4 regions of the Enterobacter sp. Taxon_2 genome follow, and region 1 is predicted to be linked to each of the others. Evidence: predicted binding sites of a transcription regulator. Region 1 holds the regulator's gene; each other region holds the start of a gene.
What was found. The regulator Fur, encoded in region 1, represses iron uptake genes when iron is present. The targets are predictions, from matches to a motif close to ATAATAATGAGAACNACTATCAA.
Positions count from the first base shown of each region.

Region 1 (3,120 bases):
TTCTCCTATATGTGGACCAACGAGTACAAAGCGCCGTGGCATATCGAGATGGACAAGTTCTACCAGAACGATAAAAAAACCAAAGTCGATTACCTGCACTCGCTGGGCGCGAAATACGACTTCAAAAACGATCTGGTGCTTGAAGCGGCATTTGGTCAGGCACAAGGCTATATCGATCAGTACTTTGCCAAAGCCAGCTATAAGTTTGATGTCGCGGGTAGCCCGCTGAGTACCAGCTACCAGTTCTACGGTACGCGCGATAAAGTCAGTAACGGTGGGGTCAATGACATTTATGACGGCACCGCGTGGCTGCAGGCACTCACCTTCGGCTACAAGGTTGGCCAGGTTGATTTGCGTCTGGAAGGCACATGGGTGAAGGCGGAAGGGCAGCAGGGCTACTTCCTGCAGCGTATGACTCCGACCTACGCCTCCTCCAACGGCCGTCTTGATATCTGGTGGGATAACCGCTCAGACTTCAACGCCGACGGCGAGAAAGCGGTCTTCTTCGGTGCAATGTACGATCTGAAAAACTGGAACCTGCCTGGCTGGGCGGTGGGCGCTTCTTACGCTTACGCCTGGGACGCAAAACCTGCCGACATGGCAACACCGGATGCTTACTACGATCCAAACTATCGTCTGAAAGAGTCTTCCTACAGTCTGGATGCAATCTATACCCTGCAGGATGGCCGCGCGAAAGGCACGATGTTCAAACTGCACTTCACCCAGTATGACAACCACTCCGATATCCCGAGCTATGCGGGCGGTTACGGCAACATCTTCCAGGATGAACGTGACGTGAAATTCATGGTTATCGCCCCATTCACCATCTTCTGATAAACGCACCGGCGGGCTGAGTCCCGCCGGTATGGAGACTGTATATGATGAAAAAAATCGTAGTTGTCGCGTTGCTGGCATCAGGGCTGGTGGGGTGTGCTCAGACTCAGGCACCAAAAGAGGACTCCCGCCTGAAGGAGGCGTATAGCGCCTGCATTAATACTGCGGAAGGTTCGCCGGAGAAAATTGAAGCCTGCCAGAGCGTGCTAAACGTGCTGAAGAAAGAGAAAGCGCATGAGCAGTTCGCGACGCAGGAAAATGTCCGCGTAATGGATTACCAGGCCTGTATCCAGGCGCGTAAAACCGGCAACGATCAGGAAGTGGCGAAGCGTTGCGACCAGATTTGGAAAGAAATTCGAAGTAATAACAGTAAGTAACTCGTTGTTATCATGCCCGGTGGCGCTGCGCTACCGGGCATTTTTTTAGGCAAAAAAAAAGCCAACCTTACGGCTGGCTCAGAATATGAACACTTGTTTATTTCGCGTCGTGCGCGTGGTCGTCTTCGCGGCAATCGCCTTCAGCGCAATGACCGTAAAGGTACAGGCTGTGGTTGGTCAGGCGGATGCCATGACGCGCGGCGATTTCACGCTGGCGTGATTCGATGGAATCATCGCTGAATTCAATGACCTTGCCGCAATCGAGGCAGATCAGGTGATCGTGGTGCTGCTGCTGGGTCAGTTCGAAAACAGATTTACCGCCTTCAAAATTATGACGGGTAACAATGCCCGCGTCATCAAACTGGTTCAGCACGCGATAGACGGTAGCCAGCCCAATCTCTTCACCCATGTCGATAAGACGTTTATAAAGGTCTTCCGCACTGACATGGTGATTGTCTGGACCCTGAAGCACTTCAAGGATTTTTAACCGAGGAAGCGTAACTTTCAGGCCAGCCTTCTTTAATGCGGTATTGTTGTCAGTCATGCGGAATCTGTCCTGTTGCTAAACGATTCACTTCTGTAGGAAGTGACAGAAAATGCACCTGGGATAATGCGTCTCATTATAGAACTGCCATGGCTAAATGAAAACTGCAAGTCTCAGGCAAAATATGCTTATAAAAATGGGGTATCACCAACAAACTTGCTCAATGGAAAACCACATTTTATCAGGGAGACATTGTACAGGTCTGGGCGAAAAAGTTAAAAGATTGTAGCGATTAATTTAATCGGTTTGACCTGGGGCATGGGCGCAACCGCGGTTGCGCCGCGAAAAAATCAGGCGTTCAGAATATCGTCCAGGTGCAGTTCTTCACGGATCTGCTTCACCCACTTCTCAACACGCTCGGCGGTCAGTTCTGGCTGACGGTCTTCATCGATGGCCAGCCCCACGAAGTGATCGTCATCGGCCAGGCCTTTAGACGCTTCGAAGTGGTAACCGGCGGTCGGCCAGTGGCCTACAATAACCGCGCCATTCGGCTCAATGATGTCGCGGATGGTGCCCAGCGCGTCACAGAAGTATTCGGCGTAGTCTTCCTGATCGCCACAGCCAAACAGGGCGACCAGCTTACCGTTGAAGTCGACTTCTTCCAGCGTCGGGAAGAAATCATCCCAGTCGCACTGGGCTTCACCGTAGTACCAGGTTGGGATACCCAGCAGCAGAATGTCATAGCCTTCCAGATCTTCTTTGCTGCTCTTGGCGATGTCATGCACATCAGCAACGTCTTTACCGAGCTGTTTTTGAATGTTTTTTGCGATATTTTCGGTATTGCCGGTATCACTGCCAAAGAAAATGCCGATGATTGCCATGAGTAAAATAACCTCTTGAAACTTAATAGTATGGTGGCGCAATTCGGCCACGGATAAGGGCAATAATAGCAGAACTGGCAACCCTGCGGAAACAGCTATCGCGCAGGACTGCACTCTGTGCTACATGAAAAGGGTGATAAAGAGGATTTTCAGACTTATGCCTGGCCGCGTAACGTCTCAAGCTGCGCGATCAACATCTCTTCAATGAGTTCGCTGCGGCTGATATTTCGCGCGTCGGCCAGCTCGTTCAGCGCATCGACGGCGTCGGCGTTAAGCTTCAGTTCGACACGCTTAAGCCCACGATTTTTATCGCGTTTAAGCTGGTTGCGTTTATTGATACGCAGCTGTTCATCGCGCGAAAGCGGATTCGTCTTGGGTCGTCCCGGGCGACGCTCATTCGCGAACAGATCTAGTGTCGTACGGTCCGTTTGTTCTTTGGCCATGATTCTGAGACTTCGGGGGAAACACGCCGCCCTGCTAATGCCCGGGCGATAAGCGCGCCATCATACATCACCAAAAACGGCACGCCAACGACTGGACGCCT
Region 1 covers NZ_CM178024.1:1,289,814-1,292,933, forward strand. The annotation lists gene chiP (chitoporin ChiP) at 1-834, shown strand, start outside; gene chiQ (ChiQ/YbfN family lipoprotein) at 882-1,211, shown strand; gene fur (ferric iron uptake transcriptional regulator) at 1,309-1,755, opposite strand; gene fldA (flavodoxin FldA) at 2,046-2,576, opposite strand; gene ybfE (LexA regulated protein) at 2,732-3,019, opposite strand.

Region 2 (3,120 bases), 1.4 Mb from region 1:
CATAAAACGTGGTTGCCAGCGCCACGGAAAAAAGCAGCACTGTTGCCGCGTCCGAAAGCAGCGCCTGAGAGCGTTCTGACAGTGCCAGCCTGCTGCCCAGTTTCGCCCCGCCAAGACGCATCAGATACGTTCCCGCAGACAAAATGGCGATGCCGAGAATAAAAAACGTCATATTTCCCATTATTTTTTCCTCGCAGTAAGACCCAGTAAAGAGAGCAGCACCGGTAATCCTACCGGGGCAAACGGCACGGCAGCCAGTGAAAGCGCGGCCCCGCTGCAGGCGCGGATCAGCGTGGTACGGTTTTTAAATGCGGGAACCACCAGCGCCAGCAATATGGCCGGAAATACCGCGTCCAGGCCGATGGTTTCCGGGTCAGGTAACAGTTTGCCAACCATTGCGCCCAGCAGCGCACCGAGCGGCCAGACGATGGCGACGCCTAAGCCGCACAGCCAGTAGGCGGCCTTACGCTGCTCGGCGGTTTTTTGCGACAGGCCAAACACCACGCTTTCGTCGTTCATAATGTGGCAGCCCAACAGGCTCAGACCGCGTTTGCCTACCAGTTCACGCACCGTCACGCCAAACGGCACGTGCCGCGCGTTGACCAGCAACCCCGCGGCTGCGGCTGCCAGTGGGTTACCGCCGCTTGCCACAATGCCGATAAACATAAACTCTGACGCGCCCGCGAGTACGGTGATGGAGAGTACAAACGGTACCCAGACCGGGAAACCGTAGGCCATCGCCAGGGAGCCGTAGGACATCCCGACCACGCCCACCGCGAGGCAGACCAGGATAATTGCTTTTATGGTGTCGCCTTTCAGGCAAGAGAGATGATGCTTCATACAATTTTAGCCATATCGAACGTGTATCCATTATAATGAACGCAACGAAACTGATTTTCAAGACGAACGATTCGTTCGTTTTATAGAACAAGAGGCCGTTATATGACGCAGCCGATCAGCCTGATCGCCAAAAATCTGGTGCGAGAACGCCTGCGAACCGGGCTTTCACTGGCGGAAATTGCCCGTCGTGCCGGGATCGCAAAATCCACCCTTTCCCAGCTGGAGTCCGGCAACGGTAACCCTAGCCTGGAAACGCTGTGGTCGCTTTGCGTGGCGCTGGATATTCCTTTCGCCCGCCTGCTTGAGCCGCAGTTGCCGACCACACAGGTGATCCGCCGCGGTGAAGGGACGAAAGTGGTCGCCGGACAGGCTAATTACGAGGCTATTTTACTGGCCGCATGCCCCCCCGGCGCGCGCCGCGATGTGTATCTTCTGATGACCCAGCCGGGTGCAGACCGTATTTCCCAGCCGCATCCGCCAGGCTCGGTTGAGCATATCATTGTCACGCAGGGACGGGCGCTGGTTGGCCTGCTTGACGCGGCGGAAGAGCTCGGCGCAGGGGATTACATTTGTTATCCCGCCGACCAGCCGCACATCTTTAAGGCCCTGGAGCCAGACACTTACGCGCTGCTGGTGGCGGAACAAAACTAACCCGACAATGCTGTCGTCTTCGCGGCAGCATCTTCCGTTAACCTCCTGAGTGAATTACCCATTTTAGCTTTTGTCAGAATGTGAATAACCTTATAAAAACTACGGCATTGATAATCATTTTCAATATCATTTAATTAACTATAATGAACCAACTGCTTACGCGGCATTAACAGCTGTGCCGCCCGACAATAATGGAGAGGATTATGAGTTATACACTGCCATCCCTGCCGTATGCCTACGACGCACTGGAACCGCATTTCGACAAGCAGACGATGGAAATCCATCACACTAAACACCATCAGACCTATGTGAACAACGCGAACGCCGCGCTGGAAAGCCTGCCAGAGTTCGCTAACCTGCCTGTTGAAGAGCTGATCACCAAGCTGGACCAACTGCCAGCGGACAAGAAAACCGTTCTGCGTAACAACGCTGGCGGCCACGCTAACCACAGCCTGTTCTGGAAAGGCCTGAAAACCGGTACCACCCTGCAGGGCGACCTGAAAGCGGCTATCGAGCGCGACTTCGGTTCCGTGGACAACTTCAAAGCGGAATTCGAAAAAGCCGCTGCTACTCGTTTCGGCTCTGGCTGGGCGTGGCTGGTTCTGAAAGGTGACAAACTGGCGGTGGTTTCTACTGCTAACCAGGACTCCCCGCTGATGGGTGAAGCGATCTCTGGCGCATCCGGCTTCCCAATCCTGGGTCTGGACGTGTGGGAACACGCTTACTACCTGAAATTCCAGAACCGTCGCCCGGACTACATCAAAGCGTTCTGGGACGTGGTGAACTGGGACGAAGCTGCAGCACGTTTCGCCGCTAAAAAATAAGGTTGCGTTGACGCCTGTGAGAAGCGAGTCTTATGACTCGCTTTTTTTGTATCTGCGTAATGGAGGCAGCAATGCATTACCCGGTGAACGTGTTTACAGGCAAGGTAAGGGAGTACGACGGCAGTCGCCCGAGCGCCATCGCTAAAATTCAGGTCGACGGTGAGCTGACGCTTACCGACCTCGGGCTGGCGGGTGACGAGCAGGCCGAAAAGAAAATCCACGGCGGGCCCGAGCGCGCGCTGTGCCACTACCCGCGCGAGCACTATCAGCACTGGAAAGCCGAATTCCCCGAACAGGCGGATCTGTTTGTCGCGCCCGCGTTCGGTGAGAACCTCTCGACCGAAGGGCTGACCGAGCAAAACGTCTTTATCGGTGATATTTACCGCTGGGGCGATGCCCTGATTCAGGTGACGCAGCCTCGCTCGCCGTGCTTCAAGCTCAACTTCCATTTCGGCATTCATGACATGTCGGCTCAGATGCAAAACGCGGGTAAAACCGGCTGGCTGTACCGTGTGGTGCTGGCTGGGCAGGTTTCAGCGGACGCACCGCTTGAGCTGGCATCACGCCTGAGCGATGTGTCTGTTTATGACGCCTGCGCCATTGCCTGGCATATGCCGTTTGATGACGAACAGTATCACCGTCTGCTGTCAGCGGCGGGGTTGTCGACCAGCTGGACGCGCACCATGCAAAAACGGCGGCTCAGTAACAAAATTGAAGACAATGCCCGTCGGTTATGGGGTAAATAGGTTTCTCTTTCGTTCGTCTCCCCCGTGCTAACGGGGGATGCTCCCTTCTTTTACACCGT
Region 2 covers NZ_CM178024.1:4,754,917-4,758,036, reverse strand. The annotation lists gene AC4IC4_RS22600 (AzlD domain-containing protein) at 1-181, opposite strand, end outside; gene AC4IC4_RS22595 (AzlC family ABC transporter permease) at 181-840, opposite strand; gene AC4IC4_RS22590 (helix-turn-helix domain-containing protein) at 943-1,491, shown strand; gene sodA (superoxide dismutase [Mn]) at 1,695-2,315, shown strand; gene yiiM (6-hydroxyaminopurine reductase) at 2,387-3,061, shown strand.
Region 2: a site for Fur is predicted at 1,599-1,621, ahead of sodA (superoxide dismutase [Mn]). Genes of this name have one in related genera too.

Region 3 (3,120 bases), 1.7 Mb from region 1:
AACCCGCCGTCAATTACGACAAGCCCGCGCATTATACGTAAATCTGGGCAAGACGCAAGTGCCGTTTAGAAATTAAGCGCCAAAGGCGCAGGATGCGTAAGAGCGCGCAACATTTCATGCAATATATTCTGCGGCGATGCTTTGTTTCGAGCCGCTACGCATCTCCGTTTTTTGTGCATTGCCGGCCAGGCCGATTATAACGACTATGCGCTCAAACCCGTTTGAGGCCTTTTACATGCTAACCACCCTCCCCTTTCTGCTGATCTATCTTTCACTGACTGCCTTACTGGTACATGCCGATATTCGCTACGGTCTGCTTCCCGATAAATTTCTCTGCCCGCTGCTATGGGCTGGGCTGCTCTTCCAGCTCTGTATCCAACCTGATTTTCTGCCGAGCGCGGTGGCGGGTGCGATGGCTGGATATATTGGCTTTGCCGTTATTTACTGGGGCTACTGGTTTATCTGCCGGCGTGAAGGTATGGGATATGGCGATGTGAAATACCTGGCGGCGCTTGGTGCATGGCATGGCTGGTGCGTACTGCCAATGCTGGCGTTACTCGCGGCGCTGATGGCGCTTCTTTGCATTCTTGTCTTTTCGTTCATTCGCTCTGATAAGAAGGCAATAAAAAACCCGCTGCCTTTTGGGCCATTTCTGGCAGCAGCGGGTTTATGCGTAGGCTGGAAGACGTTGCTTATTCTTCCACTTTAATCTGTGACTGAAGGTAGTTCTGCAGGCCAATTTTAGCAATGAGATCCAGCTCTGTTTCCAGCCAGTCAATATGCCCTTCTTCATCGGCCAGGATCTGGATCATCATATCGCGGCTGACGTAGTCATGTACGCTGTCAGCATAGGCAATGGCTTCACGGAGATCTTTAGCGCCTTCAAGTTCCAGCCTGAGGTCGGAACGCAGCATCTCTTCGACATCTTCTCCGATGCCCAGCTTGCCGAGATCCTGCAGGTTTGGAATGCCTTCAAGGAATAAAATACGCTCGATATATTTATCAGCGTGTTTCATCTCATCTATAGATTCATGGTACTCAACGTCGTTTAAACGTTTGAGTCCCCAGTTTTTGAACATTCTCGCGTGAAGAAAATACTGGTTGATTGCGACAAGCTCATTTCCCAATAATTTATTGAGATAACTTATGATTTTAACATCACCTTTCATTATATAGTCCCTCCGCTTCCACTCATTGAAGCGTAGATCGGGCTACAGGGATGTCAAAAAAAAGATGGGCGCTTACGCGATCTCTTTGTATTCCGGGATCTGCATCAGTTCGTCCTGCATGATCTCTCGCGCAGCACGTACACATTTACCGCATTGATTTCCCACCGGAACAAATTTGCGAAGCTGCTGGAATGACTGGGGCTGAAACTGGCGAACGGCCTGACGTATTTTTTTGTCGCTTACACCATTACATAAACAAACGTACATAGAAACTCCCGTTCAAATTATGCGCAAAGTGTAAGTGAGAATGGTTATGATTACAATAGCACAAACGCCAGAATGCGGGGCGGGAGCAGGCAAAAAATGCGAAATTTTGTGACAACGCCTGAGCGGCAGAAAACAAAAAAGGACGCCGAAGCGTCCTTTTTTTATTCGGGGATAATTAATTAGCCCAGAACTTTAGCAACAACGCCCGCGCCAACGGTACGGCCGCCTTCACGGATTGCGAAACGCAGACCGTCGTCCATCGCGATTGGGTGGATCAGAGTCACAACCATCTTGATGTTGTCGCCTGGCATTACCATCTCAACGCCTTCTGGCAGTTCGATGGTACCGGTCACGTCAGTAGTACGGAAGTAGAACTGTGGACGGTAGCCTTTGAAGAACGGAGTATGACGGCCGCCTTCGTCTTTGGACAGGATGTACACTTCAGATTCGAACTTGGTGTGTGGCTTGATTGAGCCTGGCTTCGCCAGAACCTGACCACGTTCGATTTCTTCACGTTTGATACCACGCAGCAGAACACCAACGTTCTCACCAGCACGGCCTTCGTCCAGCAGTTTGCGGAACATTTCAACGCCAGTACAGGTAGACTTCGCAGTCTCTTTGATACCAACGATTTCAACTTCTTCGCCAACTTTGATGATACCGCGCTCTACACGACCGGTAACAACGGTACCACGACCGGAGATGGAGAATACGTCTTCGATTGGCAGCAGGAATGGCTTGTCAATCGCACGCTCTGGTTCTGGGATGTAAGAATCCAGGAAGCCAGCCAGTTCGATGATTTTCGCTTCCCACTCAGCTTCGCCTTCCAGCGCTTTCAGAGCAGAACCACGAACGATTGGGGTATCGTCGCCTGGGAAATCGTACTGAGACAGCAGTTCACGAACTTCCATCTCTACCAGTTCCAGCAGCTCTTCGTCATCAACCATGTCGCACTTGTTCAGGAACACGATGATGAAAGGAACGCCTACCTGACGACCCAGCAGGATGTGCTCACGAGTCTGAGGCATTGGGCCGTCAGTCGCAGCAACAACCAGGATCGCGCCGTCCATCTGCGCAGCACCGGTGATCATGTTTTTAACATAGTCGGCGTGGCCTGGGCAGTCTACGTGTGCGTAGTGGCGAGTCGGGGTGTCATATTCAACGTGGGAAGTGTTGATGGTGATACCACGAGCTTTTTCTTCTGGTGCGTTATCGATCTGGTCGAATGCACGAGCAGAACCACCGTAGGTTTTAGCCAGAACGGTAGTGATTGCAGCAGTCAGGGTAGTTTTACCATGGTCAACGTGGCCGATAGTACCAACGTTGACGTGCGGTTTTGTACGTTCAAATTTTTCTTTAGACACGGCTATATTCCTTACTATAGTGCTCTCCCCTGTGGAGAGAGCACGGGACTTAGGTTTTAATCCTGTGGATTACTTACCACGGGCTTCAATAACGGCCTGAGCAACGTTGTTAGGCGCATCATCATACTTCAGGAATTCCATGGTGTATGATGCACGACCTTTGGTCAGAGAACGCAGCTGAGTTGCATATCCGAACATTTCAGACAGCGGAACTTCAGCGTGGATCTTAACGCCAGTTACTTCGGATTCCTGACCACGCAGCATACCGCGACGACGGCTCAAGTCACCGATAACGTCACCGGTGTTCTCTTCAGGAGTTT
Region 3 covers NZ_CM178024.1:4,396,911-4,400,030, forward strand. The annotation lists gene AC4IC4_RS20980 (prepilin peptidase) at 236-709, shown strand; gene bfr (bacterioferritin) at 693-1,169, opposite strand; gene bfd (bacterioferritin-associated ferredoxin) at 1,242-1,436, opposite strand; gene tuf (elongation factor Tu) at 1,616-2,800, opposite strand; gene fusA (elongation factor G) at 2,870-3,120, opposite strand, start outside.
Region 3: a site for Fur is predicted at 1,471-1,493, ahead of bfd (bacterioferritin-associated ferredoxin). Genes of this name have one in related genera too.

Region 4 (3,120 bases), 2.0 Mb from region 1:
CGAGATGTTCTCCACCAAGCTGGAAGATGCTGGCGTGCGCTGGCTGGAACCGGCCTGGAAGAGCATTATCTCTAACAAAGCCCTGCTGCCGATGCTCTGGGAGATGTTCCCGAATCACCCTAACCTGCTGCCCGCGTATTTTGCGGAAGATGATTACCCGCAGATGGAGAAATACGTCGTTAAGCCGATCTTCTCCCGCGAAGGCGCGAACGTGTCGATTATCGAAAACGGTAAGACGCTGGAAGCGGTTGAAGGGCCGTACGGCGAAGAAGGGATGATCGTCCAGGAGTTCTGGCAGCTGCCAAAATTTGGCGACAGCTATACGCTGATTGGCAGCTGGCTCATCAACGATCAACCGGCCGGGATTGGCATTCGCGAAGATCGCGCGCTGATCACGCAGGATCTGTCGCGGTTCTATCCGCATATTTTTGTGGAGTAAGACTGCGGCCTGATGCCCTCACCCCAGCCCTCTCCCACAGGGAGAGGGTGCACACACTAAAAACGGCAACCTGAAGTTGCCGTTTTGCTTTTATTACCCCACCTGCACCGACAGCATACTCAGACTCCCCATCTCAATCCCGTCGACCGGGATCGTAACCGGCTCCTGACCGTCCCACGCGCCAAGCACGTACAGCAGCGGCAGGAAGTGTTCCGGCGTCGGGTTAGAGAGCGAACCGCCCTCATGATCCAGATAGTTCACCAGCGGATGCGCATCAGCCGGACCCTGCCACGTCAGGTTCGCTTTAACGTAGTCATTAAAAGCGGTCGCCCATGGATATGGCGTGTTTTCACCGTGCCAGCGCGCCGTACGCAGGTTATGCACCACGTTGCCGCTTGCCACCAGCATGATGCCTTCATCACGCAGGGTTGCCAGCTTGCGGCCCATTTCCAGATGCCAGGCGGCAGGTTTGGTGCTGTCGATGCTCAACTGCACCATTGGGATATCGGCATCCGGATACATCTTAATCAGCACGCCCCAGGCTCCGTGGTCAAAGCCCCAGGCTTCTTTATCCAGCGTAACCGGAACGGGAGCCAGTAAATCAACCAGCTGTTGTGCCAGTTCAGGCGAACCCGGCGCAGGATAATGCGTATCGTACAGCGCCTGCGGGAAGCCGCCAAAATCATGAATGGTTTTTGGCGCTTCCATGGCGGTCACGCCCGTTCCACGGGTGAACCAGTGCGCGGATACCACCACAATCGCTTTTGGACGCGGCAACGTCTCGCCCAGATGACGCCAGGCACGGGTATAGACGTTGTCTTCCAGAACGTTCATTGGGCTGCCGTGGCCTAAAAACAGGGCTGGCATACGGGAAGAAGTCATGATGATATCCTTACAGAAGGTGTCAATTTAATGGTGCTACATTACGCGCAATCCGGCAAAGATGAACGCAGATAAGCGTGAAGATCATCATCAGGAAATTTGAATGTAAGGAATGTGTAAAGCCGGGGTTCGCCCCTCGCTTTGCCAGAAATGAATCATTTATATTAATGAGAATCATTATCACAAGGAGTTATGCATGTCAGTCCCCTTGATCCTGACCATACTCGCGGGCGCTGCGACCTTTATCGGTGCGATCCTCGGCGTACTTGGTCAAAAGCCCTCTAACCGCGTGCTGGCCTTCTCGCTGGGCTTTGCTGCCGGGATCATGCTGCTCATCTCCCTGATGGAGATGCTGCCTGCCGCGCTGGGCACAGAAGGCATGTCTCCGCTGCTGGGTTACGGCATGTTTGTCTTTGGCCTGCTGGGATACTTTGCCCTCGACCGTGTGCTGCCTCACGCGCATCCGCAGGATTTAATGCAGAAAAACGTGACGCCTATGCCGCGCAATATCAAGCGTACCGCCGTGCTATTAACGCTTGGTATCAGTCTGCATAATTTCCCGGAAGGGGTCGCCACCTACGTGACGGCCAGCAGCAATCTGGAAATGGGCTTTGGCATCGCGCTGGCGGTCGCCTTACACAATATTCCTGAAGGACTGGCCGTCGCCGGACCGGTATATGCCGCCACGGGCTCGAAACGCACCGCGGTGTTCTGGGCAGGTATTTCCGGGATGGCCGAAATCCTTGGAGGGGTGCTGGCCTGGTTGATCCTCGGAAGTCTGGTCTCCCCTGTGGTGATGGCTGCCATTATGGCCGCGGTTGCCGGGATCATGGTTGCGCTCTCCGTCGATGAGCTCATGCCGCTGGCAAAAGAGATCGATCCCAATAACAACCCCAGCTATGGCGTACTGTGCGGAATGTCGGTGATGGGATTTAGCCTGGTGTTATTACAATCGGCGGGTATCGGTTAGCATTAACCTGCCTCCGTGTCATACGGAGGCAGGTTTGCGAAACGTTAATATAGAGATAAAAATGCGCTATTCTGTTGTCAAAAATACGCACCTCATAAATAATATTATTTTATAGAAATAAACTTATAAAATTCAATAATTATACTATCTAAGCTCACCATATAAATTGTCAATTTAAGCCGTTACTTATAATCAAAATGAATTATATATTAATATAATCTTAAAATGGCTTTAAGCTACGATAATCGCATCCCTCCACCGCTCTCCCGTATACTCAACGTGCGTTCTGAAATTAATATTCAGAGTATGAATTCGTTTGAAAAAGGATATTTTCATGTATATGGGTAAAAAAGTTCTGTTAGCCGTTGCTATGGCTGCCATCGTATCGGGTTCTGCCTTTGCTGACGACCAGGGCTCAGGCAAAATCAAATTCAAAGGTGTAGTCATTGATGCCCCTTGCAGCATTGCACCAGACAGCGTTGATAAAGAAGTCGATCTCGGTGAAGTGACCACGGCCGTCATCAACGCCAACAAAAAGTCTACCGCTGTTCCGGTGGATATTAACCTGGAAAACTGCCAGCTTGACGATCCGGCAGATGAGACTGACACGCCAATTACCAAAGTCGATGTTACTTTCACCAGCGCAGCAACAGACGCGACCGACACCAGCCTGATGACAAACACCTACGCAAGTGGCGCACAGAACGTGGGCGTTCGTCTTCTGGATAATGCCGAAGCCAACATTACGCTGGGTGCGGCTAACGAAGTTGATCTGCTGGCAGGCTCCACCACGCAGACGCTGCACTTCAAAGCGTTAATGGAAGTCCTT
Region 4 covers NZ_CM178024.1:4,110,429-4,113,548, forward strand. The annotation lists gene AC4IC4_RS19460 (glutathionylspermidine synthase family protein) at 1-439, shown strand, start outside; gene ygiD (4,5-DOPA-extradiol-dioxygenase) at 533-1,321, opposite strand; gene zupT (zinc transporter ZupT) at 1,518-2,291, shown strand; gene AC4IC4_RS19475 (fimbrial protein) at 2,626-3,120, shown strand, end outside.
Region 4: a site for Fur is predicted at 1,483-1,505, ahead of zupT (zinc transporter ZupT). Genes of this name have one in related genera too.